One region of the Allobosea vaviloviae genome, then DNA from elsewhere that is predicted to be linked to it. Evidence: riboswitches for the same ligand, from Rfam matches in the RefSeq annotation. Region 1 holds a riboswitch; each other region holds the start of a gene.
What was found. A riboswitch is a leader RNA that binds a small molecule or an ion and turns the genes downstream of it on or off. The one in region 1 is predicted to bind thiamine pyrophosphate.
Positions count from the first base shown of each region.

Region 2: linked by a shared signal. The riboswitch ahead of thiC (phosphomethylpyrimidine synthase ThiC) and the one ahead of BHK69_RS17630 (LuxE/PaaK family acyltransferase) in region 1 are both predicted to bind thiamine pyrophosphate.
Region 3: linked by a shared signal. The riboswitch ahead of thiO (glycine oxidase ThiO) and the one ahead of BHK69_RS17630 (LuxE/PaaK family acyltransferase) in region 1 are both predicted to bind thiamine pyrophosphate.

Region 1 covers NZ_CP017147.1:3,817,524-3,827,351, reverse strand. Annotated here, with positions in the region: gene BHK69_RS17645 (ABC transporter permease) at 1-202, opposite strand, end outside; gene BHK69_RS17640 (ABC transporter ATP-binding protein) at 199-963, opposite strand; gene BHK69_RS17635 (acyl-CoA reductase) at 953-2,401, opposite strand; gene BHK69_RS17630 (LuxE/PaaK family acyltransferase) at 2,406-3,491, opposite strand; TPP riboswitch at 3,585-3,714, opposite strand; gene BHK69_RS17625 (DMT family transporter) at 3,798-4,811, opposite strand; gene BHK69_RS17620 (aspartate/ornithine carbamoyltransferase family protein) at 4,703-5,710, opposite strand; gene BHK69_RS17615 (putative bifunctional diguanylate cyclase/phosphodiesterase) at 5,754-7,670, opposite strand; gene BHK69_RS17610 (LamB/YcsF family protein) at 8,158-8,922, shown strand; gene BHK69_RS17605 (5-oxoprolinase subunit C family protein) at 8,926-9,828, opposite strand, start outside.
Region 2 covers NZ_CP017147.1:1,783,359-1,793,186, reverse strand. Annotated here, with positions in the region: gene BHK69_RS08350 (ABC transporter ATP-binding protein) at 1-993, shown strand; gene BHK69_RS08345 (ABC transporter ATP-binding protein) at 990-1,991, shown strand; gene BHK69_RS08340 (polysaccharide deacetylase family protein) at 2,003-2,902, shown strand; gene BHK69_RS33390 (hypothetical protein) at 4,086-4,214, shown strand; gene BHK69_RS33070 (OmpA family protein) at 4,226-5,137, shown strand; gene BHK69_RS08330 (hypothetical protein) at 5,362-5,562, shown strand; gene BHK69_RS08325 (sensor domain-containing diguanylate cyclase) at 5,797-7,716, shown strand; TPP riboswitch at 7,900-8,004, shown strand; gene thiC (phosphomethylpyrimidine synthase ThiC) at 8,081-9,828, shown strand, end outside.
Region 3 covers NZ_CP017147.1:5,121,633-5,131,460, forward strand. Annotated here, with positions in the region: gene BHK69_RS23545 (serine hydrolase domain-containing protein) at 1-167, shown strand, start outside; gene BHK69_RS23550 (thiazole synthase) at 206-982, opposite strand; gene thiS (sulfur carrier protein ThiS) at 984-1,196, opposite strand; gene thiO (glycine oxidase ThiO) at 1,193-2,377, opposite strand; TPP riboswitch at 2,437-2,568, opposite strand; gene glyA (serine hydroxymethyltransferase) at 2,630-3,952, opposite strand; gene BHK69_RS23570 (LysR substrate-binding domain-containing protein) at 4,077-5,036, shown strand; gene cysE (serine O-acetyltransferase) at 5,108-5,956, opposite strand; gene BHK69_RS23580 (alpha/beta fold hydrolase) at 6,136-6,903, opposite strand; gene BHK69_RS23585 (acetyltransferase domain-containing protein) at 7,001-7,981, shown strand; gene BHK69_RS23590 (zinc-finger domain-containing protein) at 8,128-8,379, shown strand; gene BHK69_RS23595 (hypothetical protein) at 8,376-8,576, shown strand; gene BHK69_RS23600 (FAD-dependent monooxygenase) at 8,619-9,803, shown strand.

The sequences.
Region 1 (9,828 bases):
AGGCGAGGCCCAGCGCCATCTCGGTCGCCGTGATCCGCAGATGCGGCAGCAGGCGCCCGCTGGCGATCTCGCTCCACAGCGTCGCCAGCACGACCGAGGGCGGCGGCACGATCAGCGCCGGCACGCCGGCAAACCGGCAATAGAGCTCCCAGCCGGCGAGCAGGGCCAGCAGCAACAAGGCAGAGGACAGGCGCGCGATCATGGCGCCAGATCCATCGCCTGCCGCAACTCGCGGCAGAGCGCATTGAAGGCCTGGCCGTAGCGCAATTCGCGATGGCGCGGCCGGGGCAATTCCACGGTGATCTGATGGTGCAAGCGCCCCGCCGCCATCACCGCGACGCGGTCGGCCAGATAGACGGCCTCGGTGATGTCATGGGTCACGAACAGTACTGTCGTTCCGTGCAGGGCGCAGAGCCTCAGGAGGTCGTCCTGCAATTCCTCGCGGGTCAGCGCGTCCAACGCGGCGAAAGGCTCGTCGAGCAGCAGCACCGCCGGCTGGGTGACCAGCGCGCGCGCAACCGCGACGCGGCTTTGCTGCCCGCCCGACAATTCGCTCGGGTAGCGCTGCGCATAGCCGTCCAGCGAAACCAGTTTCAGCAGATCGAGCGCCGCCTCCCGGTCCGTCGCGCGCGGGCGGCGCTTCAGCGAGATCGGCAAGAGCACATTGTCGATTACGCTCGCCCAGTCCAGCAGGGTCGGAGCCTGGAAAACGAAGCCGATCTGCGGCCCCGGCTCGCGCAGGGCGGCGCCATCGATCCTGACGATCCCCTCATCGGGCAGCAGCAGGCCGGCAGCGAGCTTCAGCAGGGTCGTCTTGCCGCAGCCGCTGCGCCCGACCAGGCAATGGATCGCGCCGCGCGGGATCGTCCAGTCGACCTGATCGACGATAGCGGGCCAGTCGCCATAGCCATAGCTTGCCTTGTCGATGGCGACGAAGCCTTCGCTGTGCGGCTCAATCGACATAAGGCGCGAACCCGTCGGCGGCGGCTTCCGCCGCATGCTCGATCTCGGTCATGGTGACGAGGTCGAGCAGGTTGAAGCGCCCGTCATTGTGCCAGCCGGCCTCGGGCGCGGTCATCGAGCCCAGCGCGCAGATGCGCGTCACGCCGACCTGCCCGAGCAGACCGGCGAGCCGGAACAGATCATCGGGTTCCGCCGCGATCCCGACGCTTTGGAGGAAGGACCGGAAGGGGGCGATCAGGCTGACGACATCGTCGAGCCTGTCGACGGCGACGATGGAGAGCGTCCGGTTCAGGCCGCTGGGGGCCAGCGCCTGCGCGTCCTCGACATGGACGATGCTCCAGTCGTCGGCGGGATCGCCCAGAAGGTCGCAGTCGCCGCCAAGGCTACGAAGCTCCTGCGCGCCGCGCCAGGACGCGACGCCGGCAGCCTCCTCGATCGAGAGCGCGCGGCGCGGATGCTTGCGGGCGAAACTCGCCAGTTCATGGGCAACATAGGCGGAGAACTCGCGCGGCGAGACGCGCCCGCCGCGCTCGACGAAAAGCATCTGCGGGGAATAGCAGCCCTGCTGATCGTAGCGCATCACGTCATAGGCGGCCTGACGGGCGAGCGCGCCGGCCTTGCGCGTATCCAACGCCGCGCGCGCGACCATGCCGAAGCCGAACTTGTGGCCATGCGGCAGGTAACGGGCAGTGACGGGAGCGCGGTCCCGGATTGCCTTCAGCGCATCATTGCCGCCATAGGCGACGATGGCGTCGGCCTGCGCCAGCCAGACGCGCTCGCCTGCCTCGTCGCCGCCCTTCCACCAGACCACGGCGAGGCATTCGCCCAGGCGCGGATCGATCTCGGCCAGGATGCGAGCAAACCAGCCCGCCAGCAGCGGCTCGGCGGTGGCGACCTTGCCGATGCTTCCGGCCTTGACCAGCAGGCCGGATATCAAGCTCCAGAGCGGCAGGCCCGGAACATTGCCGGCCCAGACATGCAGCAGCAGGTCCGGCCCGAACGCCTTGGCAAAGCCGCCCTTCGGCCTGGTCTGGAAATCGTCGAGGATCTGCGGATCGGCGAAATCCTCGGCCAGGAAGCGCTTGAGCTGCGGCTGCCGGAAGGTCTTCAGATAGCCGGTCAGGCCGAGCCGGACCATCTCGGGATCATAGCCAGTCACGATCGGCAGCAGTCTTTCGGCCTTTTGCCGCCAGGGATCGTTCCGATCGAGCAATCGCGCGATCGCCTGGTCGATGATCGCGGTGATCTCGGCGATGCGCAGGGTCTTGAGATAGGCGCGGGCATTGTCGCGCACGCGCCCCGCCAGCGCAGTGCCTTGCGCTTCGCTCAGCACGGGTACGCGGATCTCCGCGGCCTCGCCCCAAGCGCTGAAATGAAGCGTCTTCCACTCCACCTCGCCGGCCGACAAGCCAGGTAGATGCCCCGCGAACTCGGTCATGACCTCAGCCACGGGCCGCTTTCAGGAATTCCTCGACCGCCACGGAGCAGCCCTTGGAATCGGCGCCATCGACGCGCCCCAGCAGACGGAAACCTCCGGGGACGACGACGCCGGCATCCTCGGTCAGGATCGCCGAGACCGAGTTGAAATGGGCGAGATCGTGATGGACCAGCACGCCGGTCTCGCCTGCGGGCACATCCTGGCCCGTCAGCGGGTTCACCACCCGGCTGCGGATCCAGTGCGGGCCCGATTTCACCGGCGGACAGGTCTCATTGCCCCAATCATAGAACTGGGTGCCGAGTTCGGTCATGCCGTACATGTTGATGCAGCGATCCCGGGGCACGCCGAGCGCAGCCGACAGAGCGTCGTAGAACTCGTCCGCCGCCAGTTCGCGCGACTGCCCCTTGAAGCCGCCAGTGTCGAGGATGCGGCTACCCGGCGGCAGCGCAAAGTGCCGACCCCGCCGCTGCAATTCGTCGAGCAGGTGCACGAAGCTGAAGCTGGCACCCAGCAACGCGTAAGGCTCGTCCCTCGCCTCAGCGCGCTCCAGCGCCGCGAGCAGGCGCGCCGTGGCGAGGCCTGCCTCGTCGATGAAGCCTTCGCTGTCGGGCGTCCCGCATTCGCGCCGCGCCAAAGCGAGGTAATGCGCCAGCGACGAATTCGGCATCGCCTGCTCGTCGGGAAACAGAATACCCATGCGGATCCGCTCCAGCCCTTGCATGAAGCGCTGCCGGAAATTCAGGATCATCGAGCGGTCATAGACGGCCAGCGTCGGGTGATAGCTGCGGCCCCGCTGCCCGCCACGGGTCGTGCCGCTCGTCATGAAGACGTGCTCGATCTCCTCCGTGGGGCGGCAGCTCAGCGTCAGATCCTTGAAGGCATCGATCGGGACGGCGGGGATGTCGCGCCAGCCCCGGACGGCAAGCGGCGTCCTGCCTCGCGCCGCGGCGAAGCGGCGATAGGGCTGATTGTTCTCGAACTGGTAGGCGAAGATAAGCAGCGCCAGCCGGTCGAAATCCTCGTCCGTCGTGTCCTGCCTGTCGAAGAACTCCAGCAGGGCCGCAATGATCTGCGTTTCCGTCACGTCCATGCACACCTTCCGAGACATCAAGGCGCAAGCCGGCACGTTTCCGGTCTGCGACCCGCTGTCCGGCCAATGGCGCGAGCATGGAAAAGGAGCGGCTTGCCGCCCTATGTCCCGCATCCCTACGCCGGTATGAGCCGGATCAGGTTCGGAGGGTCACCGCGTTGCTCGAAACGGGTTCGAGCCGGCGGAATCTCAGCCTCCTAGCGAGGCCCCCCTGGGAACGAGCGCACCATGACGGCGGCGGCGCGGCCATGTCAAGAATGTGACATGGCAACAGCTCACTATCGCGAGCTTGCCGGCGGCGTGAGCTCAGCCTTGCCGGCTTCGAGCGCGCGTTTGCGGCAGGCTGGTGATGATCGCTCCCGCCACGACGAGCAATCCGGGCAGGACGATGCTCTCGCTCAGCATCTCCTTGAAGACGAAATAACCGATGAGCGTCAGGAACGGTACGCGCAGCGTGTCGGCGGCGCAGAGTTGCAGCGCGGAGCCATAACGCGATGCGTTCGCCAGCGCCGTCTGCGTGACAAAGCCGGCAAGCATCAGCACAGCAACCGCCAGCGAAACTCCGAGCACGTCCTCGAGGTGGACGTCGCGCGGCTGAGCGGTTCCCCCCACGTCGAGGCCAATCAGGAGCGCGCACAGATAAACCGGAAGCTGCACGGCATGCATGACGAACACGATCAGGACCACGCTCTTGCTCTCGGCCAGCCGGGCCAGCATCAAATTCGTGATCGTCAGCAGGGCAACTGCACCGACCGGAATCAGCAGGCGCGGATCATGCGACACGCCCTGCGAGAACAGCAGATAGGCGCTTCCAACGGCGATGAGCGACAATCCCAGGCAGGCGACGGGTCCCGGGATCAATCCTGCGACCACGAGGCCCAGCATCGCCGCGAAGAGAGGCCCCGAGAACTCGATCGTCGCGATGAAGCCCAGGGGAAGATTGGCCAGGCTCCAGATCAACGCCAACGACCCGATCAGGTGAATCAAGCTGCGCTGGACATGATAGCCGAACTGCATGCCGGCCAGTTGGTGCAAGACCGCCTTGCTTCTGAAGACGAAGAATCCGGCAAGGATGAGCGAGCCGGCGGAGCGGATCGCCGCGATCTCGACGATGCGAAAGGAATGCGACAGATAGCGAATGGCTATCGCCACCGCGATATAGGCCAGGAAATAGGCCAGCATCCAAACCGAGAATGCCAGGAAACGGCGCGTCAACCGGTCCATGGAATACCCAGAAGCATTCGCTCCAGGATGGCCATCCTCACCGGCAAGGACAATTTGACCTGTCGAAAATAACCCGCATTCGGCAGCGCGTCGCATGACACGTCGAGCTCGGCGAAACGCGGGAGAGGGTTCAGGATCAGGGTGTCGGATTTCGCATCGAGGATCTTCTTGGCGGTCAGCGTGAAGGGTTCCGTCTCGATTTCCTTGTCGATCGCCTCGCTGCCCAGGGACGCATGCGCGAAGCGGCTCATATCCTGCATCTGAATGATCAGGACGTCATGCTCCAGGGTGTCCCTGACGTCATGAACGAAGGAGACCTTGCAGCCCAGGCTCGCCAGCAGCGCGATCGCTTCGCGCATCGGCGGATTGATCGGCACGTCCGGCAGGGAGCAGAGCGTGAAGCGCCGAGGCGGGGAGAGGCGCAGCATTTTCACGAAGGACAGGGCAAAGCGCGCACGCGTATCGCTCGACAAGGCAATCGACAGGTCTTTGACGTCCCCGCGCAATTTGCGGATGGCGAAGAGATCGATCAACGCCTGGGTCGGGTGCTCGTCAGCGCCGTTGCCGGCATTGACGACCGGCAGATAGCTCAACCGCCCGATCTGATATGGCAGGCTCTCGGTATGCGAGCGCACCACGATCAGGTCGCTATAAGCCTCCACGGTGCGGATATGATCGTCGAGCGTTTCCCCTGTCGCGCTGCCCATCCGGCTGCGATCGGTATCGTAGACGTCGAGCGATTGGTGACCCAGGCGCAAGGCTGCGGCCTGAAAGCCCAGCCGCGTCCGCGTGCTGCGCTGGTCGAACAGGGTCGCGATCACCTTTGGCCGCCGCCTTATGAGATGAAGCCGGGCCGGCTGGTCGCCAGGCGAGTCCTCTTCATCCTCTTCCGCCAGGAAGCGCTCGGCACGCGCGAAGATATCATCGAGATCGTCGCGCGACACGGAATCGGCGCCAAGCAGGTCCTTGCCGCTTGGATAATTCGGCCTCTGCATGGCGCCTCGCTCCCGTTCCGGCTCTATTACCGCGGGGACGCGCTCAAGCAACTTCTGGCCGCTTCCTCACGGCAACCGCAGCGGGCGCCGTGAGGTCCCCGACAAGGCTCATCCTGTCGGAGGCCACGCGATCCTTGATGATGGCGAGCAAAGCCTCGTCGGACATCGGTTTCGCGAGGATGAATCCCTGTATCCCATGCAAGCTGAAACGGCGCATCACGGCAAGCTGCGCCGCCGTTTCGATGCCTTCGACGATGATCGACAGCCCAAGCTTATGAGCCAGGTCGGTGATCGCGGTCATCAGCGCGTTCACCTTGACCGACGAATCGATCTCATGGCTGAAGGTCTTGTCGATCTTGATGATATCGATCGGCAATTTGGCCAGATAGCTCAAGGACGAGTAGCCGGTCCCGAAATCGTCGAGCGCGATCCTGACGCCCATGGCTCGCAGCTTCTTCAGGCTCTCGATGATGTGCGGCGCATCCTCGATGAGCGTCGATTCCGTGATCTCGAGCGTCAGGCGACGCGGCGGCAGGCCCGTCTTGCGCAGGATGGCGGCGACGATCGCGACGAGGTCGTGATCGCTCTCGAACTGCCGCGCGGAGACGTTGACGCTGACGCCGACATTGCGCGGCCAGGCCAGGGCGGCGCGCACTGCGGTTTCGATCGCCCAGGTGCCCAAGACCTTGATCAACCCGGTGCGCTCGGCCACGGGAACGAAGGTCGCGGGGCTGACCACTCCGCGCTGCGGATGATCCCAGCGCAGCAGAGCCTCGACCAGCGTGACGCTGCCGGAGCGCGGGTTGTAGATCGGCTGGTAGACGAGCTGGAATTGCCCGGCGCGCATCGCATCCCGCAGATCGACCTCGAAGGCCAGGTGTTCATCGTGCTCGACGCTCAGCTCCGGCGTATAGACGACCAAATGGTTCCGGCCATCCGACTTGGCCTTGTAGAGCGCGATGTCGGCACGCTTGAGGGCCTGTTCGACAGCCAGGCCAGCCTCGGCAACGACGACGCCGACGCTGACGGTCGCGGCGATGCTGCGTCCCTTGATCCGCCTCTGGGAGCCGATCCGCGTCAGGATGCGGCGCGCGAGCTCGACCGCCTCAGCGCTCCCGCGCGACGTGGCGACCATGAACTCGTCACCGCCCATCCGCGCGGCGATATCGCCAGGGCCAAGGCAAGACGCCAGGGTCTCGCTGATCGAGAGAAGCAATGCATCCCCGACATCGTGCCCATAGGTGTCGTTGATGCTCTTGAAATCATCGACATCGACCGACAGGAGCGCCATCTCCTGTTTGCGTGCCAGCTGGTTCTCGATCTTGAGCAGAATTGAGCGCCGGTTGTCCAGATTCGTCAGCGTGTCGCGATTGGCCAGGATCTCGAGCTCCTCCATCGTGCGATGGCGGGACACGAACATCTCGTGAATGATCTGCGTGCTGGAGAAGGTCAAAATCGTCGTCAGCGCGACCGTTAGCGCGATCAGGACATAGGCCGGCTCCAAGGTCGCAGCCAATGCGCAGGTGAAGGGCGCGCCGGAGATCAGGACCTGGATCTTCGTGATCAGGGGGCGCGAGGTGTTGCGCCCCGATATCCCCGCCAGATAGCCGATCGACTGCGCGATCGCCAGAACGGCGACCGGCTGGCTCGGATAGCGCCACAGGGCGTAGCAGCTGAATCCGGCAATGAGCGCGGCCGTTCCCCAGGCCCCAATCATCGCAAGCCGCTCGAAACGGGCCGCGTCGAAGGGTGCGCCAGCTACGGCATGCGCCCGCTCATACAGTCTGTGGGAAGCGAACCGGAACAATCCGAGGCAAGCCATCAGGACGGCCAGGCCATAGAATACGGGATCATGGCCGGCGAGCAGGCCCGCTCCCAGCATGACCAATGTAACCGTGATCGAACCGATAAGAATAGGCCCGGGCGTGGCGTAGAGCGCCGCCACCAGCTGGGCATTCATCGTACCATGATCTTCGGGAAGCCGCGCTGCCTCAGCAACATGATTTGTGCTTCTGGACATAGGACACACTCGGCTCAGAGCCGGGTTCAACCCAGCTCACATAATTTTGGCTCTTGTCGAAGCCTCCCAAGGAGCATCTGCCTTCAAAGTTGAATAAATCCTAAGATTCCCGGCCTCAATTCGCGGGGCATGAGTGCCTGAGCAGGATCATGTCGAACTTGCCGCGCTCCACCGTGCGAGCGAGGTGCTGCAGCAAGGGCAGTTTTTCGGAGCCGAACTGCGCGTCCGGCATGCGCCAGCCCGCGACACTCGCAACATCGGGATCGAGTCCTCGGCGGAACGGCGCGACAGGCTGGCAGCCAGGCCCACGCTCCACTAAGACTTGCCCAGGCCAGCCGCCTTGCGGCCCACGGCCATTGGCCTTGCGGTCCCAAGAGCCGCACCGGCGCGTGCTCTAAGGGGCGTTTTCAGTGATTCAGGATCTCGGATGAACATCGATCTCAACGCGGATGTCGGCGAAAGCTTCGGTCCCTGGACCATGGGAGACGATGCGGCGATGTTCGACATCGTCACCACGGCCAATGTCGCATGCGGTTTTCATGCCGGCGACCCCGAGATCATGCGAAAGACCGCCGAGCTCGCGCGCGGCAAGCATGTCGCGATCGGCGCCCATCCTGGCTTTGCCGATCTGATCGGCTTCGGCCGGCGCCGCCTGCCGGGCCTGACCGAGCGGGAGGTCGAGAACCTCGTCGCCTATCAGGTCGGCGCGTTCAAAGCGGTCGCGGCATTGACCGGCTATCCGATGACCCATGTGAAGACGCATGGCGCGCTCGGCAACATCTGCAATGACGACGACGCGCTGGCGCTCGCCGTCGCGCGCGGCATCAAGGCGGCCGACCCCGACGCGCTCTTCCTGGTGATGCCGGGAATGGCGACGGAACGGGCGGCCGAAAAGCTCGGCCTGGCCTATTTCCGGGAGATCTATGCCGACCGGACCTATGACGACAGCTTTAATCTCACGGATCGCGCCAAGCCCGGCGCGGTGATCCACGATCCCGAGGAAGCGTGCCGACACGTCATGCGCATGCTCGATGCCGGCGCGGTGGTGTCGGTGAGCGGCAAGACGCTCAAGGTCGGCATCGACTCGATCTGCGTGCATGGCGACAATCCCCATGCCGTCGCCCTCGCCCGAACGCTGCGCAACCAGCTCGAAGCGGCAGGCGTGACGGTGGCGCGCCACACCGCATCCTGACCCTCAAACGCCGATCGCCTCCGTCGCGCTGGTGACGCCGCCGATCAGGTTGAGCCCGAGCAGCCTTTCGCTCGTCAGCGGCGCGGCCAGCGGGACGAGCGCGGAGGCAAGGCCCTCGATCATGGCCTGAAGCCGGCGCGCCGCCTCGATCGCCTGCTCGAAGGTCACGATCTCGAAACGCACCGGCTCGCCTGGCGGGATCTGCGCGAAGCGGCCGATATCGGCGCTGATGATGGTTGCGATCTTGGGGTAGCCGCCAGTGGTCTGGCGATCGCGCAGCAGCACGATCGGCCGGCCGTCGCCCGGCACCTGGATCGAGCCGTCGACGATGCCGTCCGAGACGATGTTGTAGCCGCCGCGATGCGGCAGCGTCGGCCCGTCCAGGCGCACGCCCATCCGGTCCGCCTGCCCGCTGAGGCGGTAGCCGGCGCTGGTCAGGATCGCCAAGGCCTCGGCGCCGAAATGATCGTCCTGCGGGCCGGGCAGGATGCGGATCGGCCCCGTCTCGCCGCGTGGAAGCTCCGGGAGGCAGAGCAGCACCGCCTCGCGCCCGCCCGGCGTCGCCGGAATACGCGCACCGACCGCGAGCGGTTCGCCGCCGATACCCGAGCGGCGATGCATCGAGCGGCTGCCCATGTCCGGCGCGGTCGCGATGCCGCCCTCGACACCGAGATAGGCATAGGCCGCACCTGGCGCCGGGCGCGCCACGACCGTGCCGCCATCGGCGACGCGCACCGCCGTGAAGGGAGCGACCTGGCGGCCATCCACCTCAAGCGTGCAGGCCGGGCCGGCGAGTGCGACCGTGATGTCGCCCTCGGCCGTCAGGCGAGCGCCGCCCGGGCCCAGCTCCAGCGCCGCGGCGCCGGCCTCGGCTGCCACAAACAGGTTCGCCGCGGCCAGATGGAA
Region 2 (9,828 bases), 2.0 Mb from region 1:
ATGACCGCGCCCCTCCTCGAAGTCGACAATCTCGCGACGCATTTCTTCACCCGCGCCGGGGTGGTGAAGGCGGTCGACGGCGTTTCCTTTCGTCTGAGCAAGGGCGAGGTCATGGGCCTCGTCGGCGAGTCCGGCTCGGGCAAGAGCGTCACCGGCTTCTCGCTGCTGGGCCTGGTCGACCCGCCCGGCCGCATCGCCTCGGGCGCCGTGCGCTTCGAGGGACAGGACCTCGTTTCGATGCGGCCCTCGCAACTGCGGCAGCTGCGGGGCAAGCGCATCGCAATGGTCTTCCAGGACCCGGCGACGACGCTGAACCCGGTCATCACCATCGGCGAGCAGATGCGCATGGCCTTGGAAGCCCATGGCGTGACCGGCGAGCAGGCGACGCGCACGCGCAGCGTCGCCGTGCTGACCCGCGTCGGCATTCCCGACGCCGCGCGCCGCCTGGGCGCCTATCCGCATGAGTTCTCCGGCGGCATGCGCCAGCGCGTCGCGATCGCAATCGCGCTGCTGCACGACCCTGCCCTGCTGATCGCCGACGAGCCGACGACAGCGCTCGACGTCTCGATCCAGGCGCAGATCCTGGCCGAGATGAAGGCGCTCGTCGCCGATCTCGGCATGGCGCTGATCTGGATCAGCCACGACCTCGCCACCGTCTCCTCGCTCGCCGACAAGATCGCGGTGATGTATGCCGGGCGCATCGTCGAGGCCGGCCCGACGGCCGCCGTGCTGCGCAACCCGCGCCACCCCTATACGCGCGGGCTGCTGGATTCCCTGCCGGCCCGCGCCGAGCCCGGCCGCGATCTGGTGCAAATTCCGGGCTCCACGCCCTCACTGCTCTCGCTGCCGCCGGGCTGCGCTTTCGCGCCGCGCTGTCCGCGCGCCGACGCCGCCTGCCAAATGATGCCAGAGCTGGTGATGCCTGAGCTGGTGACGGAACATCTGCGCCAGCATCGCTGCCACCATCCGCTCGGGCTGGAGGTCGCGATATGACCGACGCCTTCCTCAACATCGAGAACGTCTCGCGTCGGTTCGCGCCGCGCATCTCCTTCGGCGACAGGATCGCAGCCAAGCTCGGCCAGAAGGTCGACACCCGCATCACTCATGCCGTCGATGGCGTCTCCCTGACCGTCGCCAAGGGCGAGGCGCTCGGGCTCGTCGGCGAATCCGGTTGCGGCAAGTCCACGCTCGGCCGCGTCGTCGCCGGCATTCTGGCACCGAGCGCGGGTGCAACCTCGGTTGCCGGCGAGCCGGTGATGTCGGGCGGGCACAAGACGACGACGCGCGTCCAGATGATCTTCCAGGACCCCTACGCCTCGCTCGATCCGCGCATGCAGGTCGGCGACACCATTGCGGAAGGGCCGCTCGCGCATGGCCTGACGACGAAGGCGCAGGCGCGCGACTATGTCGGCAAATGGCTCACGACCGTGGGGCTCGATCCGTCCATCGCCTCGCGCTACCCGCACCAATTCTCGGGCGGGCAGCGCCAGCGCATCGCGATCGCGCGTGCGCTCGCGATGCAGCCGGACATGCTGGTCTGCGACGAGCCGGTCGCCTCGCTCGATGTCTCGATCCAGGCGCAGATCATCAATCTGTTCCTGAAGCTGCGCCGCGAACTCAACCTCACCATGCTGTTCATCAGCCACGATCTCGGCGTGGTGCGCCATCTCTGCGACCGCGTCGCAATCATGTATCTCGGCCGCATCGTCGAGCTGGGCGAGACGCAGGCGGTCTACGCCGCTCCACAGCATCCCTATACCCAGGCACTGCTCGACAGCGTGCCCAAGCTCGTGCTCGATGACGGCGTCACGACGTCGTTCAAGCCGATCGCGGGCGAATTGCCCTCGCCGCTCTCGCCGCCAGCGGGCTGCCATTTCCATTTGCGCTGCCCGCTCGCGGCAGAGCGCTGTCGCGAGGAGCGGCCGCTGCTGCGCGAGGTCGGCGCGGCCCGCCTCAGCGCCTGTCATTTCGCGCCTTTCGCCCCTGTCTGAAGGAGCCTGCCATGACCGATCTGCCTCTCGAACCCTGGCAATGGCCTGAAGAGACCTGGCGCGCCAAGGTCGACCGCGTCCGCGCCGGACGCAATCTGAAGCCGAAGACCTGGCCCAACGGCGCACGCTGCGCGGTGGCGCTGTCATTCGACGTCGATCATGAGACCAACGAACTGCGCGATGGCGGCAAGTCGGTCGGCCGGCTCTCCTGGGGCCAGTACGGCAATCGCGTCGGCATGCCGCGCATCCTGAGCCTGCTGGCGAAGGAAGGCATTCAGGCAAGCTTCTTCGTGCCGGCGGTGACCGCGCTGCTTTACCCGGACGAACAGCGCCGCGTCATCGCGGAGGGCCATGAGATCGGCCTTCACGGCTGGATCCACGAGGTCAATACCGCCGTGCCCCCGGCCAATGAGCGCGAATTGCATCTGCGCTCGGCCGACACATTGGAACAGGTCACCGGCGTCAGGCCGGTCGGGATGCGCACGCCGTCCTGGGATTTCTCCGAAGTGACGCTGGCGATCGAGCGCGAACTCGGCCTGCTCTACGATTCATCGCTCTTCGCCGATGACGACCCTTACGAATTGATCGAGAAGGGCGAGGCCACCGGCATGGTCGAGCTGCCGGTCGAGTGGATTCGCGACGACGCGGTCTATTTCAACATGAACCGCTTCCAGGCCTTGCGGCCCTATACGGCGCCGGAGACCGTGTTCGACATCTTCCGCCGCGAATTCGACGGCGCCTATGAGGATGGCGGGCTGTTCCTGCTGACCATGCACCCGCATATCATCACCTATCGCTCGCGCATCTGGATCCTCGAGAAGCTGATCGCGCACGCCAAGGCGAAGGGCGATGTCTGGTTCGCCAGCCATGCCGAGATCGCGCGCTATGTGAAGGCCCAGGCCGGGCTCTGAATCGCGCCGTCCCGCCCGGCAAGACCGGGCGGGACGGAACTCTGCCCGATTTCGGCCGTTTTCGCTTCATCGGGGGTTCAGCGCGCAAACGCGTTGATGCCCGTCTCTGAAACGGAAATGGATTTCATGACGCGCACCAAGAACTGGCTCCTGATTGGAACCATGCTGCCTGCGATCACCTTGTCGCAGGGCGGCTTCGCCGCTCCCTCCGCTCAGAATGTCCTGCTGCTGGCGCAAGCGCCCGCCCCCGCTCCCAGCGAGGACGAACCCGGCCGGCCAGGCCGGCCCCGGCCGCCAGGACAGCAGCCGGGAGGCGAGCGCCCGCCCGCGGCCCGCCCCGCACCAGGCGCGCCACCGGCGATACAGCGCCCTGCTGCTCCGCCAGCCCCGAACGCCGCGCCAGCGACTCCGGCTGCGCCCCGTCCCGCTCCGGCTCCGCCGACCGCCGCGCCAGAACCCCGGCCCCAGCCCCGGGCCGAGCCGCCGGCGGCACGTCCGGTTCCGCCCGCGCCCGCTCCGCGCGCCGAGCCGCCCCGCGAGCCATCGATGCCGCGCCCCGTCCCGCCGATCATGGCTCCCGCCCCGGGCGAACCCGGCCGCCCGCCAGCGGCGCGGCCGCAACCCCTGCCCGGCCAGCCGCCAGCCGCACGGCCGACGCCCGCGCCTGCCCCTCTCGCGCCGCCGCCTCCGGCCGGCCGCACGCCGGGTGCCCCGCCCGCCGCTCAGCCTGCACCGGCCCCGAACGCCGCGCCGGCAGCGCCCCGCCCTGCTCCGGTTCCGCCGGCAGTAGCGCCCTCGACGCCGGGAACGCCCACGCCCACGGCTCCGGCCGTCCCGCGCCCGCCACAGCCGCCGGGCCAGCCGCAAGCCGCTCCGCCGGCAGCGGCTCCGGGCCAGGCGCCAGCAACCCGTCCGACGCCCGTGCCGCCGCCCGCGGCCGCACCGCAGACGCTTCCGCCAGCGACCGCTCCGACGGCTCCTGCTCCGAGCGGGCGCAGTCCGGGAACGCCCCTGCCGCCACCTGCCGCCCAGCCGCAGCCGGGGCAGACCCAGCCTGGACAGACTCAGCCCGGACAGACTCTTGCGCCTCCGCCAGCTGCAGCCCCTACGGCTCCCGCTCCAGGCGGGCGCGGCCCGGGAACTCCCCCGCCGCCTTCCGCCCAGCCCCAGCCCGGACAAACTCTTGCGCCTCCGCCAGCAGGCCAGCCCCCCGCTGGTGCTCCCGGCCAACCGCCAGCGCCTGACCGGCAAGGCCGGCGTGGCGGCATCGGGCTTGGCGGCGCAGCCGCGATCGGCCTTGGCGCCGGCGTGATTGGCGGCATCATGGCGACGCAGGGCGCGGAGCGTTTCGACGATGTCCGCAGCCGGCGCGAGGAACGTCGTGACGGCGACGTCACGATCATCCGCGAGCCCGGCCGCACGATCATTCGCGACGACGACCGTGTCATCATCCGCCGCGACGAGACGCAAGCCTTCCGCGATCTCGGTTTCCAGGGCCGAACCGAGCGCCTGGGCGACGAGAACCGCAACGTCTTCGAGCGGCCCGACGGCACGCGCATCGTCACGATCACCGACCAGGATGGCCGCCTGATCCGCCGCACGCGGCTCGACCGCAACGGCCAGGAGTACGTGATCATCGACAACACCCGCCGCGACCGGCCCAATGACCGCTTCTCGGACGAGATCGTCGTGCTGCCGCCGCCACCGCTGCCGATGCCGCGCGAGCGCTATATCGTCGATGCTGAGCGGGCCGATGAGCGTTTGATCTACGAGACGATCATGGCCCCGCCGATCGCGGCGATCCCGCGCCGCTACACGCTCGACGAGGTGCGCTATTCGCCCGATCTGCGGGCGCGGATGCGCAGCGTCGACATCGATACGGTGACCTTCGAGACGGGCTCCTGGACCATCGTGCCGGACCAGGCGCAACGGCTCGCCACCATCGCCCAGTCGATCCGGCAGGGGCTGCAGAGCTCGCCCAACGAGGTCTTCCTGGTCGAGGGGCATACCGACGCCGTCGGCGCCGACATCGACAATCTGTCCTTGTCGGACCGTCGCGCTCAATCGGTCGCAGAAATCCTGACCCGCGACTTCGGCGTGCCGGCTGAGAACCTGACGACCCAGGGCTATGGCGAGCAATATCTCAAGGTCGCGACGCAGGAGCCCTCGCGCGAAAACCGGCGCGTGACGCTGCGGCGGATCACGCCGCTGCTGGCCGGGCAGAGCGGGCGCTGAAGACGATGCCGGCGCGGCGGCTCGCTGCCGCGCCGGTTCGCTTTCGCCGCATCGCTTTCATGAAGCGGCAAGGTCTGTGGTCTAGCTCTTCTGGTCTAGCGCTAGAGCAATTTTCGATCCGACAGGATCGTTCCATTGCACTCGCCCTTTGTTTTGATGCGCTTTCTTCACGCGAACCGGTGTCCACTTCGCTTGAAAGCGCTCTAATTGAGAGGAGACCGACCATGAGCGATTCATCGATTGCCATCGCGCAGAGCCTCGCCGCAAGCCAGGCTGCGGCCACGCGCCAGACGATCCAGACCGCGATGGTCAAGCAGCAGGCCGATGCCGATCAGGCCATGGCCGACCTGCTGCAGCAGGGTGCGGCCCAGGCGAAGGCCGCCCTCCCGGCCGGACAGGGCCAGACCGTCGACATCACCGCCTGAACTCCTACCTCCTGAGCTCCTGCCTCCTGAGCTCCTGCGTCATGGCGTAGAGCACGACGATCCGCGCCCACGCAGCGATACCGGCCGCCGGCATGCAGCCCGGTGAACGACACTCCGCGGGACGCGCAGCCGGCCGAGGCGGCATCGGGAGAGGCTCACTGGCGTTAAGTTTTATTAAGACTGCGATGTGAGGATTACGCCCGCGATGTGAAGCTCCGCTTCGAAGGAACGGCCATGAAGGCGAGTCGCATCAATGGTCACGCCGAGAGCCTGCCGCGCCTGCCATTCTGGACCGCTACATTCGTCACGATGGTCTGCATCGCCATTCTCGCCCTGAGCGGATGGCGCGAATGGGCCACCCGGGAAGCCGATCTGAAGAACGCCGAAATCGACATGGTCAATCTCGCGCGCTCGCTGACACAGCACGCGGAGGACACCATCGAACTCGCCGATGCAGTGCTTTTCGGTTTGGCCAGCAGACTGGAGGCAAACGGCACGGGTCCCGCCGCAATCGCGACAGTTCAGAATGTTCTCGACCTTCGCAAACCGACGCTAGGGCGAATCCGCGGCCTCTTCGTCTACGACGAAACGGGCCGCTGGCTGGCCACCACGGAGAAAGTCGACTTCTCTGGCCTCAACAACAGCGACCGCGCATATTTCCAGCATCATCGCGCTGTGGACGATCGCCGCATCCATCTGGGCCCGCCCGTTCAAAGCCGGGTCGGTGGTCAGTGGATCATCACGGTGTCCCGGCGCCTCGACCATCCCGATGGCGCTTTCGCCGGTGTGGTCCTGGCGACGATCGACGCCGGATATTTCTCGCAGTTCTATCGCCAGTTCGACCTCGGCCCCAACGGGGCAATTACGCTGCTCAGCGCCGACGGCATTCTGCTTGCGCGCAGCGTCGATAACGGCACCTATGTCGGACGAGACATGTCGGCGACACCTCTGATCAGGGACAGGATGTCCCGGCCCGCCGCCAGCGTCTATTATTTCAAATCACCGCTGGATGGGCTGCAACGTTTGAGTTCCTTCAGGTTCAGCGAGCGATATCCGCTGCTGGTGCTGGCGACGGAAGCCCAGGACGATGTTCTGGTGCGCTGGCGCCAGACCGCCATGGTCCGGACGGCCTTCGTGCTGGCTTTGACATTGGTGATTGGCGTCATCGGCCTGTATCTCGTGCGTCAGCTCTATGAGCGCCAGCGTATGGCGGCAGCGCTGATCGCCAAGGAGGCCGATTTCCGTCTGCTCGCGGAAGCATCCAGCGACATGGTCACCCGGATCGATTTCGACGAGCGGATTCTCTACGCTTCCCCCTCCTCCGCGAGCGTTCTGGGCTGGGACCCCACGCAACTGGTCGGAACGCCGGCCCTGGCCGGCGTCAACCCGGAGGACTTGCCCCGGGTCGCACAGGTGGTTGCTGCGTTGAAGCGCGGCGAGGTCGAGGAAGCCAGGATCATCTATCGCACGCGCCACCGGGAGAAGACCGAGATCTGGATCGAGACGACCTTGCGCGTGACAAGATCCGATAGCGGCACGATCAATGGCGTCGTGGCGATCTCGCGCGATATGACCGAGCACAAGGATCTCGAAGACAAACTCGCGGCGCTGGCGACCTTGGACGGGCTGACGGGGCTCGCCAATCGCCGATGTTTCGACGAGCGGCTGGAGCAGGAATGGGCGCGGGCCTCGCGAGAGGGCACCGCCCTTTCCGTGCTGATGATCGATATCGACCATTTCAAGAAGTTCAACGATCGTTACGGACATCCGGCTGGAGATGGCTGCCTGCGTGCTGTGGCCGCCGTGCTGGCCGCGCAAACACGACGCCCGGGCGACCTGGCCTCGCGCTATGGCGGGGAAGAGTTCGCACTCCTCTTGCCCGGTACGGATGCCGAAGGCTGCGAGGTGGTCGGCATGAGATTCTGCGATGCGCTTCGCGACATCCAGATTCCGCACGGGTCGAACCCTCCGTCCGGGCTCGTCACGGCGAGCCTTGGCGGCGCGACTGTCTGGCCGAACTCCAATGCAACGACAGACTGCGCCTCGTTGGTTGGAGCAGCGGATCGGGCGCTTTATTCCGCCAAGGACGGCGGGCGCGATCGCATGGTCATGTCGGGACGAGTGCTGCCCTGGCCGCGCGCCAGGAGCGCCTGACCCGCAACAGAGCGCATCACCGGAATGCGTCGCTTCCGAAGATAGCTCCGCGCGATCCGTCGCAGCCGTCGTCGCGCCGAAGCGCCGCCGCAATCAACGAGGCGCTGAACACATGGCAATGACGTCATGCGAGCCGGGCGCTGTTTGCCGGTTGCGCACCGACGTCATCGCGCCTAACTTCCCAGCCGTTCCGAGGGGTGCTCGCAAGAGCTGAGATGGCCGTAAAGGCCGAACCCATCGAACCTGATCCGGGTCATACCGGCGGAGGGACTGGAACGCGGCTTGCGCATAATCGCGGCCGCAGACAGCGCTAGACCGCTTCGACGCCGGATCTCCTGAACCTTGGACCAAGGAGGAGATCCCCATGAACGTTCACACCAAGACTGCCAAAAACAGCGTCAGGGCCGCGCCCAAGTTTGGTGCACCGACCGGCGTCACCACCGGCCCGATCATCGGCTCGCGCAAGATCTATGTCGCGCCACCGGAAGACCCGACCATGCGGGTGCCCTTCCGCGAGGTGCAGCTTTCGACCGACGCGGAACCACCGGTGCGCATCTACGACCCGTCAGGGCCCTTCACCGAGACCGACGCCAGGATCGATCTGAACCAGGGCCTGCCGCAGCCACGCCGCGCCTGGCTCGACGCGCGCGGTTTCGACAGCATTCCTGGCCGCGAAGTCACCGCCGCCGACAATGGCAACATCTCGCCCGAGAACCTGGTGCCCGCCTGCCCGGCTGAGCGCCCGGTGCTGACGGCCAAGCCCGGCCAGATGGCGACGCAGTACGAGTTCGCCAGGGCCGGCATCATCACGCCCGAGATGATCTATGTCGCGCATCGCGAGAATCTCGGCCGCGCCGCGATGCTGGAAGGCGCGAAAGAGCGCCATGCCGATGGCGAGAGCTTTGGCGCAAGCGTGCCGGAATTCGTCACACCCGAATTCGTGCGCAGCGAGATCGCGCGCGGGCGAGCGATCATTCCCGCCAACATCAACCACCCGGAACTCGAGCCGATGGCGATCGGCCGGAACTTCCTGGTCAAGATCAACGCCAATATCGGTAATTCCGCCGTCACCTCCGGTGCGGCCGAGGAGGTCGAGAAGCTGGTCTGGGCGATCCGCTGGGGCGCGGACACGGTCATGGACCTGTCGACCGGGCGCAACATCCACAACATCCGCTCCTGGATCCTGCGCAACTCGCCGGTCCCGATCGGCACCGTGCCGATCTACCAGGCGCTGGAGAAGGTCGGCGGCGATCCGGTCAAGCTCGACTGGGAGGTGTTCAAGGACACGCTGATCGAGCAAGCCGAGCAGGGCGTCGACTACTTCACCATCCATGCCGGCGTCAGGCTGCCCTATGTGCCGCTGACGGCTTCCAGGGTGACCGGCATCGTCTCGCGCGGCGGCTCGATCATGGCGCGCTGGTGCCTGGCGCATCACAAGGAAAGCTTCCTCTACGAGCGTTTCGACGAGATCTGCGAGATCATGCGGCGCTATGACGTCTCGTTCTCGCTCGGCGACGGATTGCGTCCAGGCTCGATCGCCGACGCCAATGACCGTGCCCAGTTCGCCGAGCTGGAGACGCTGGGCGAGCTCACCAAACTCGCCTGGGACAAGGGCTGCCAGGTGATGATCGAGGGCCCCGGCCATGTGCCGATGCACAAGATCAAGGAGAATATGGACAAGCAGTTGCGCGAATGCGGCGAGGCGCCCTTCTACACGCTGGGACCGCTGACGACCGACATCGCGCCGGGCTACGACCACATCACCTCGGGGATAGGCGCTGCGATGATCGGCTGGTTCGGCTGCGCCATGCTCTGCTATGTCACGCCCAAGGAGCATCTCGGCCTGCCCAACCGCGACGACGTCAAGACCGGCGTCATCGCCTACCGGATCGCGGCCCATGCCGCCGATCTCGCCAAGGGCCATCCGGCGGCCAGGCTCCGCGACGATGCGGTCAGCCGCGCACGCTTCGACTTCCGCTGGGAAGACCAGTTCAACCTGGCGCTCGACCCCGACACCGCCCGCGCCTATCACGACGAAACCTTGCCGAAGGACGCGCACAAGGTCGCGCATTTCTGTTCGATGTGCGGGCCAAAGTTCTGCTCGATGAAGAT
Region 3 (9,828 bases), 1.3 Mb from region 1:
GCCGCTTCGTCAAGGCCTCCTCCTTCAACAGCCCCGGCGAAACGGCACGGCTGGTGCGCGACGATGCCGGCCGCATCGAGTCGGTCTGGCTCGGCGGCGCGCATGTCGTCTCGGAGGCAGCGCTGAAGGCGGAGATGCTTGCGCGCTATCAGAGCGGCAAAGCCTAGCGCTTTTGCCACCCTGGACGAGCGTGGCGCTAGCGCGGTCACGAACCGACGAGCCCGAGCTGCGGGCTCGAGGCCTCGGCGCGGCCGCGGCGCGGAATGCGCCCGGCCCCGCGCGCATCCCAACCGGCCTCGACGGCGTGGCGCATGGCGCGCGCCATGCGGACCGGATCCTTCGCCTTGGCGATCGCGGTGTTGAGCAGCACCGCGCTCGCGCCGCACTCCATCGCGATGGCGGCATCCGACGCCGTGCCCAGCCCGGCATCGACGATCACGGGAACGGCCGAGCGCGCGCAGATCAATTCGAGATTGGCAGGGTTGGCGACGCCCATGCCGGAGCCGATCAGCGAGCCCATCGGCATCACGGCAGCGGCTCCGAGATCGGCCAGGCGCGCGCAGACCACCGGATCGTCATTGCAATAGGGCAGCACGACGAAGCCCATCTCGACGAGCTGGCGCGTCGCCTCCAGCAGCTCCCCGACATCAGGATAGAGCGTCTCGCGATCGCCGATGACTTCGAGCTTGATCCAGTTGGTTCCAAGCGCCTCACGGGCGAGCTCCGCCGTCAGGACAGCGTCGCGCGCCGTCTCGCAGCCGGCTGTGTTGGGCAGGAAGCGATAGCTGGATAAGAGCTGCGCCGTGTCGGAGCCATGGCCCGCCAGCGAGATCCGGCGCAGCGACAGGGTCACGATCTCCGCGCCGCTGGCGGCAACGGCATCCACCATGATGCGCTGGTTGGGATAGCCGGCCGTTCCGATCAGCAGGCGGGAGCCGAGTTGCGTTCCGGCCAGGATGAAGGGCTGTTCCGCGACACTCATCTCAACCTCCTTGAAAAGCGCGAATGATTTCGACGCGGTCGCCGGACGCCAGAGGCGAGACCTGCCATTGCGACTGCTTCACCACCATCCCGTTCAGCGCGATGGCGAAGCCCTGGGGGCCCGGCAGATCAAGCTCGGCCGTGCGCTCCTGCCATAGCGCCAGCAGATCCTCGGCCGCGCTGTCGTGATCGCGTCCATTGACGATGAGCTTCATGCCACTGCCTCCTGTGCTGAAAAGCGCTCCGGTCCGAAGGATGCGGCTGGCCCCTTGATGCCTCCCTCGGTGATGAGCTGCGTGATCGCCTCCGCGGTGACAGGGGCCAGCAGATAGCCGTTGCGATGATGTCCCGTGGCGAGGAGCAGGCCTGGAATCCGGGTCGCGCCGAGGATCGGCGCGTCGTCCGCGCTGGTGGGGCGGAAGCCCGACCAGATCGCGGCGATCGGCAGGTCCTCGATGCCGGGCAGGATGCGCCGCGCGCCTTCGAGCAGCGCGTAGACGCCGCCGGCCGTCACGGCATCGTCGAAGCCGCACTCCTCCATGGTCGCGCCGACAATCAGCGTCCCGTCGCTCTTGGGGGCGAGATGGACCTGGTCGGTCCAGACCATGCGCGAAAGGAGCGGCCGGTCCGGCGGGCATGCCAGCGCCAGCGACTGCCCCTTGAGCGGCCGCAACGGCAGGGAAAGCCCCGTTATCTCGGTCCAGGCCCCGCCTGCAGCCACGATGATCGTAGCCTTCACCGGCCCTTGCTTCGTCGTGACGCCCACGGCGCGCCCGGCTTGCAGCCAGGGCGTTGCCGCCGAGCCTTCGAGCAGGATGCCGCCGCGTTCGATGAAGGCCTGCCGCAGGGCGGCGATCACCTTGGCCGGGTCGACTTGGTGATCTCCAGGACAATGGATGCCGGCCACGACGGAGGGCCGCAGGCCGGGCTCAAAGCCTCGGCAGGCAGCCCCGTCCAGCCACTCCGTCACAAGCCCGGCCTGCCGCTGCATCTCCTGGCGAAAGCGCAGCCGCGCCACCTCGTCGCGCGTCGTGGCGACAAGCAGGATGCCATCCCTGCGATAGTCGATATCGAGCCCGCCATCGGCCGATAATTCGGCGGCAAAGCCGGGCCAGAGGCGCTGGCTCTCCAGGGCGAGCGCGACATGCTCCTCGCCGCCGGGCTCGAATTCGGCAGCCGCCGCCAGCATCCCGGTGGCGGCGAGGCTCGCGCCTTGGCCGACCGTGCCGCGCTCGAAGAGCGCGACCCGCAGGCCGGCGCGCAGCAATCGCCAGCCGGTCATCAGGCCGATCACGCCGCCGCCGATGATGGCGACATCCGTCGAGGCCGGCGGCGCCGGAGCATCGGGCGGGCCGGCCTGCTGGCGGCGCAAACTGGTGTCGGGCGGGCCTCTCATCGCAAACTCCTCGCCGCAACGGGGGGCGAGGATATCTGCAGCCTTGCGGGCCGCCGGCTTCATGCCGGGAAATCCATCCCTCCGCCGGTATGAACCGGATCAGGTTCGAAGGATTTCCGCGCGCTTATCCGGGTTGCCCCGGTCTGCCAGCGGTGTCTCAGCCCCTTGCCGGGGATCTCCCTGGAATGACGACGACTGTGAAAGCTCGGTGGCCGATGGTCAAGCCTGCCTGGATGCAGGCAGCGCCAGCCCTCACCGCATGAAATGCAGCTCACGGAAGCGCCCGCGGAACGCCGTCACATCTTTAGCCACGACCTCCGCCGGCCGCGAACCGCTGAGGCCTTCAGCGATATAGCCTGCGAGTTCGGGCATATCGGCGGGCGTCATGCCGAAGCGCACGATCTCGGGCGTGCCGAGCCTGAGCCCGTTGACGTCGCCCGCCACCTCCGGCAGGGGCAGGCCGATGCCGCAGCTCAGGATGTTGATGGCACGCAGCGTCTTGGCGGCCGCCTGGCCGCCGCCATAGCTGTGAGCCTCGATCGCGAATTGATGCGAGGTCGTCAGGCCGCGATCGCGCGCGAAGACCGGCACCTGCCGCTCGACCAGCGCCTCGCCCAGCGCCTTGGCCGTCTCAGCCATCATCTGCGCGTAAGCACGGCCATGCGCCTTCCAGTCGAGCAAGGTGATCGCCAGCGAGGCCGATTTCGCCGCATCGAAATTCGCGGTCAGACCGGGATAGGCGACAGCGTCGAGCCGCTTGGCGATCTCGGCGTCATTGGTGACGATCAGACCCGAAGGCGGCCCGCCCAGGCTCTTATAGGTGCTCATCGTCATCAGATGAGCGCCCTCCTCCAGCGGCTGCTGCCAGCCATGGCCGGCGATCATGCCCGACATATGCGCCGCGTCGAACAGCACGATCGCGCCGATTTCGTCGGCAATCGCGCGGATCTCGCGGATCGGATGGGCGAAGAGGTTGAGGCTGCCGCCGATCGAGATCAGCTTGGGCTTCAATCGCAAGGCATCCTCACGCAGGCGCGCAAGGTCGACGGTGTAGTTCACCGGGTCGACTGGGGCGGGATGGGTAACGATGCCGTAAAGCCCTGCGGCGCCGGCGCCGTGATGCGTGACATGGCCGCCGATCGCGCCCGGCGGCGCGATGATGCAGTCGCCGGGCTTGGCCGCGACCATGAACGCATAGAGATTGGCAATGGCGCCCGAGGGCACGCGGATCTCGGCATATTTCGCGCCAAAGACCTCGGCGGCGAGTTCGGCGGCGATGATCTCGATCTTTTCGATCGCCTCCAGCCCCATCTCGTATTTGTCGCCGGGATAGCCGAGCGAGGGCCGGGCGCCGAGCCCCGCCGCAAGCACGGCCTCGGCCTTGGGGTTCATCACATTGGTCGCGGGGTTGAGGTTGATGCAGTCGCGCTCATGGATGTTGCGGTTCTCGACCGTCAGCGCCGCGATCCGCGCCTCGACCGCGTCGAGCGACTGGCCGGCCGTCTCGGCGGCGATGCCGAGCACGTAATCCTCGCTCGCTTGCGGAACCCAGTCGCGCCTGCCCAGAGCCGTCATCGATCGATCCTCCTCGCGATAATTCCGCATGATGCGAAGGATATGACCGGTTTGCGCGGCGCGGCGCAAACGAGTAATCCTCGCTCGCAGGCAGAGAAAATCTCAGCCTAAGAGAGGACCCGTCATGCCCGTTAAGCCGCCGCGCCCGCGCCTGCCCTCCCTCAACGCCTTGCGGGCCTTCGAGGCGGCGGCGCGCTGCGAGAGCTTCGTCAAGGCAGCCGAAGAGCTCGGCGTCACGGCCGGCGCGGTGACGCAGCAGATCCGGCAGTTGGAGGCATGGCTCGGCTTCCCGCTGTTTCGCCGCCTCGCCCAGCGGGTGGAACTTACGGAGGGCGCGCGCAACGCCCTGCCCAAGCTGACGCGCGGCTTCGATACGCTGGGACAAGCCGTGCAGGACTTACGCGCAGGGCAGGACTTGAACGCCGGGCATGAAGGCCGCGCACTGACCATCGCCGCCCTGCCCTGCATCGCCCAGCTCTGGCTCTCGCCGCGCCTGGCCGCGCTGCAGGCGGCGTTTCCCGGACTGCAGATCTCGGTCTCCGCGATGGAGCAACCGCCGGATCCACGCCGCGAGCCGCATGATCTGGCGCTGTTTTATCTCGGCCCCGAGGCGCGCCCCGTCGATGCGCTGACGTTGGGTCCGGACGCGATCCTGCCGGTCTGCGCGCCGGCACTGGCGCGCACGCTCACAAGCGTCAATGATCTGGCGCGCGCGACCTTGCTGCATGACGCTGTCTGGCGGGATGATTGGCGGCGCTGGCTCGCCTTCACGGGGTGCATCGGGACGATCGACCCGGCCCGCGGCCCTTCCTTCTCGCTCTACAGCCTGGCGCTCGACGCCGCGCTCTCGGGCTCCGGTGTGCTGATGGGCCGGATGAGCCTGATTGCGCCGCATCTGCGCGACGGCAGGCTTGCCGCCCCCTTCATGGACGCGATGCCGACCGGAGACGCGCTGACGCTCGTCCTGAACTCACAAGCAAGCGCGCATGCCAGCCGGCGCGAGATCGCGCGCAGCCTGCTCGATCACGTCGCATTCGGACGGCTTGGTCCGAATGCGAAAAACGTGATCGATCCTAAAAGCTGAGCGCATTGCTCTTGCGAAAAACCGGTACCCACTTTTTCGCGCAATGCTCTCGAAATGCAGGCGCAATCAGCTCAGATCGCGCTGCCGCAATCCCCGGCCAGGATCTGATCCATCGAGCGCGACGGCTCGGCGCAGCCGGCCTCGCCGACGACCTTGGCCGGCACGCCGGCGACGGTCTTGTTGCGCGGCACGGCCTGCAGCACGACCGAGCCTGCTGCGACGCGGGCGCATTGGCCGATCTCGATATTGCCGAGGATCTTGGCGCCGGCGCCGATCAGCACACCCTTGCGGATCTTGGGGTGGCGGTCGCCGCCCTGCTTGCCGGTTCCGCCCAGCGTCACGTCCTGCAGCATCGAGACATCGTCCTCGATCACCGTGGTCTCGCCGACGACGAGGCCGGTGGCATGGTCGAGGAAGATGCCCTTGCCGATCACCGCGGCCGGGTTGATATCGGTCTGGAACACTTCCGATGAGCGGCTCTGCAGATAAAGCGCGAAATCGCGCCGCCCCTGCCGGTGCAGCCAATGAGCCAGCCTATGGGCCTGCAAGGCGTGGAAGCCCTTGAAGAACAGCACCGGCTCCAGCACCCGGTAGCAGGCCGGGTCGCGGTCCATCACCGCGAGCGCATCGGCCCGTATGCCCTGACTGATCTCCGGATCGGCAATAAGCGCCTCCTCGAAAGCCTGCGCGATCAGATCGGCTGGAACAGCCACATGCCCGAGGCGCATCGCGACGCGGTGGCTGACCGCCGCCTCGAAGCTCGGCTGGTTCAGCACGGAGGCCGTGATCAGACTGGCAAGCGACGGCTCGCTGGCGACCGCAGCTTCAGCCTCGCGCCGCAACCTGGCCCAGACGGGATCGACACGGTCGAGCCCGGTAGCGGGATCGCGTGCTTCTATGACGGAGCGCCCAGACGGCATGATCATTCTCCGATGGAGACGTAAGACGAATTCAAACTCTAGCACATTGCGGTGGCGAACCGCCAAACGCGAAAGCGCGGAAGTGTCAGATCGGCCCCGCACCCGCTTGAATCAAGACCGCAGCCGCCGGGCGCAAAACCCTGAAGGGACTCCGCTTTCCCGCCCGCCGGCCCGCCCGTTCAGACCCGCGCCAGGAAATCCAGCACCGCCTGTTTGTGGCTCTTGTCGCCGACGGCGAGATTGTGGTCGCGGCCTTCGATGTCGAACGCTTCGGCATTCGGGATCAACGCCGCAAGCTCCGGCCCGGAACCCGCGACATCGTCCTTCGTGCCGACGCTGACCAGGGTCGGCACCGCGATCTGCCCGACTTGTGCAGCGGTCAAGGTCTGGCGCGAGCCCCTGATGCAGGCGGCGAGCGCCCTGAGATCGCTCTTGGTCGCATCGGCAAAGGCGCGGAACATCCGCTGCATCGGGTCGGTCAGGACATCGAGCGAGGGCGCCTCCATGGCATCCGCAATGCCGAGCGGCAGGCCGACGCCCTCGACCAGATGGATGCCGAGCCCGCCGAGCAGCAGCGCCCGCAGGCGATCTGGATGCGCCAGCGCCAGATGCGCCGAGATCCGCGCGCCCATCGAATAGCCCATCACCGCGGCCTGCGAGATATCGAGATGGTCCATCAGGCAGCGCACATCCTCGGCCATGATCTGCGAGGAATAGGCGGCCGGCTCATAGAGCTTCTCGCTCTGGCCATGGCCGCGATTGTCGAGCGCGACGACACGGTATCCGGCATGGGTCAGCGTTTTCGTCCATTGGGTGTTGACCCAGTTGACCATATGGCTGGAGCCGAAGCCGTGGACGAGCATGACCGTCTCGCCGCGCGCAACCTCGCTTGTCGGCGCGAGGTCGATATAGGCGAGATTGACTCCGTCGGATGAGAAACTCTGCATGATCGCGATCGCTTGGGCCGTTGGCGTTGCCTTCTCCCTGCCATGCAGCCGCTGCTTTGGGTAGCGGCCCTGACGCCGCTTGCCTATGAAGATGGATATGAGCACTGCCGATATCAGCCCGACACAGACCGTCGCCCGACCGCGTTTCGCGTTCATCGATCTGGCGCGCGGCATCGCCCTACTGGCGATGTTCGTCTTCCACTTCACCTACGACCTCGCCTTTTTCGAGCTGATCGACGTCGACACCCCGGTCGAGCCGGGCTGGCACTGGTTCGCCCGCTCGATCGCCGCGAGCTTCCTGACGCTGGTCGGCGTCAGCCTGGTACTCGCGACCCGCAACGGGCTGAATCGCCAAGTCTATCTGAACCGTCACGCCTATCTCAAGCGCCTCGCCATGGTCGCGGGCGCGGCCGCGCTGGTGACGGTCGGCACCTGGTTCGCCATGCCCGACAGCTTCATCTTCTTCGGCATCCTGCATCAGGTCGCGCTGGCGAGCGTCATCGCCCTGCCCTTCCTATGGCTGCCGACGCTTGCCGTCGCGCTGGCCGCGCTCTTCGTCTTCGCCGTGCCGTATCTCGCCCATCCCGTCCTCGACCAGTCATGGCTGCTCTGGCTCGGACTGGCCCAGAAGATTCCACCCTCCGCCGATTTCGTGCCTGTTTTCCCCTGGTTCGGCTGGGTTCTGACCGGGATAGTGCTGGCGCGGCTGGCGCTGCCGCGTCTCGCGCACTCGCGCCTCGCCGGCTGGCAGCCGCGCGCCTTGCCCGCGCGGGTCGTGGCCTGGGGCGGCCGCAACAGCCTGCTGGTCTATCTCGTGCACCAGCCGCTCTTCATCGGGGCACTCATGCTGGCGATGCAGTTTGTGATCGCGCGACCCTTGGACGAAAAGCCCTTCATGCAGTCCTGCGAGCGTAGCTGCATGCAAGGAGCGCACGACGCCAGCGCCTGCCGGGCGCGCTGCGGCTGCACGGTCGACGCCATCAAGCGCGAAGATCTCTGGCGAAAAGTGCTCGAGAATGCGCTCAGCCCGGAGGAGCGCAGCCGCGTCTCGGCTCTCGCCGAGGTTTGCTTTCGCTGACCCCGCGACGCGGCAAGAATCGCCCTCAAGCATCGCCCTGAGGCAATCGCGCACTGGCGCGGGCAGGCGGCGCACGCTAGTTTGTGCCAGCATCACTGCAAGATATTCCATTCGCAGCACGACATCCCATTTGCAGAGCGACGATCATGGCCGAGACGGGCATTCCGCATTTCCACAATGATTCCGGCGTGGCCGTGATCCATGTCGGCGCGCATGAGTTCATGTGCATCGGCGCCAAGCCTCCCTTCGACCATCCCCATGTCTTCCTCGACATGGGCTCCGACCACGAGATCGTCTGCCCCTATTGTTCGACGCTGTTCAAATACGATCCGTCGCTGAAGGGCGGCGCCTGCACGCCGCCTGAATGCGCGCATCACGAGACCTCGCAGGCCGCATGACGATGAGCCGGATCCGCACGGTCACCGGCGCGGTTCTGTTGTTGGCGACGCTTCTCGCCGGCTGCCAGTCAGTGTCCCAGGAGACCGCGCCGCGCCTCGGCGGCAAGGCCGAGCCCTATGCCCGCAGTTGGGCCGAGCCAGGCTCGCCCCGCCCGGACCTGCCGCCCGATCGCGACGGCAGCAACAACAAGGACTGACGTTTCGGTCCGCCTACCAACACATCTTCAGCCGGATATGCCGTGCCAACTCCCCATATCCTGATCGCCGGCGCCGGAATCGGCGGTCTGACGGCCGCCATCGCGCTCGCCCGGCGCGGCATCGCGGTGACGCTGGCTGAGAAGCGCACCGGCTTCGGTGAGACCGGCGCCGGCCTGCAATTATCGCCCAATGCCGGGCGCGTGCTCGCGGCTCTCGATCTCGGCTTCGCGTTGAAGCGCGTCGGCGTCACGGTCGACAGGCTCGTCATCCGGCGCTGGCGGAACGGGGCCGAGATCGCAGGCATGCCGATGGCGGTCGCGCCGGCGGAAACGCCCTTTCGCGTGCTGAAGCGCTCCGATCTGCACATGCTGCTGCTCGACGCCGCCCGCCAGCTCCCCAATATCCGCCTCGTCGTCGGCCGGGGCCTGCAGGAGATCGCCCAGACCCAGGACAGCATCACTGCGACCCTGGTCAGCGATGCCGGGCAGATCGAGACCGTGCAGGCGCTCGGCGTAGTCGGCGCTGACGGGCTCTGGTCCCGGCTCAGAGAGCTCAGCGGCGACGCCGCGTCCCCCGCCTTCACCGGCTTCGAGGCTTGGCGCAGCCTTGTCCCGGCCGGCAGCGACAAGCCCGCAGCCGACATCACGCTCCATCTCGGTGCGGGCCGCCATGCCGTGCATTATCCCGTCGCAAACGGGCGCGAGATCAATCTCGTCATCATCCGGGAAGCCAAGGAGGCACGCGAAGGCTGGAGCCGCGACGGCGATGCCCGCCTGCTGACGAGCCATCTCGCTGGTGCCGCTCCCGATCTCCACCGCCTCGCCGGCGCGGCCGGCCCATGGCAGGTCTGGTCGCTGTTCGACAGACCGCCGGCCGCGATGGCGCAGGGCCGGATCGCGCTGCTCGGCGACGCCGCTCATCCCGTGCTGCCCTTCTTCGCCCAGGGCGCGGCGCTGGCGATCGAGGACGCGGCGGTGCTGGCGCATGAACTCGCGACGCATCTGGAGCGCGACGGCGCCTCCGGCGTGCCGGCTGCGATGGCGGCCTATGCCAAGGCACGCACCGAGCGCGTCGCCCGCGTCCAGGCGACCAGCCGCAGCAATGGCCGCGCCTACCATCTCGGCCGGCCTTGGAGTTTTGGCCGCGACCTGGTGATGCGGCGTCTCGGCCCCGACGGCATGCGCCGTCGCTACGACTGGCTCTATGACTGGCGCGCCCCGGTCTGAATTCGACTAGAGCCGGATCAACGCG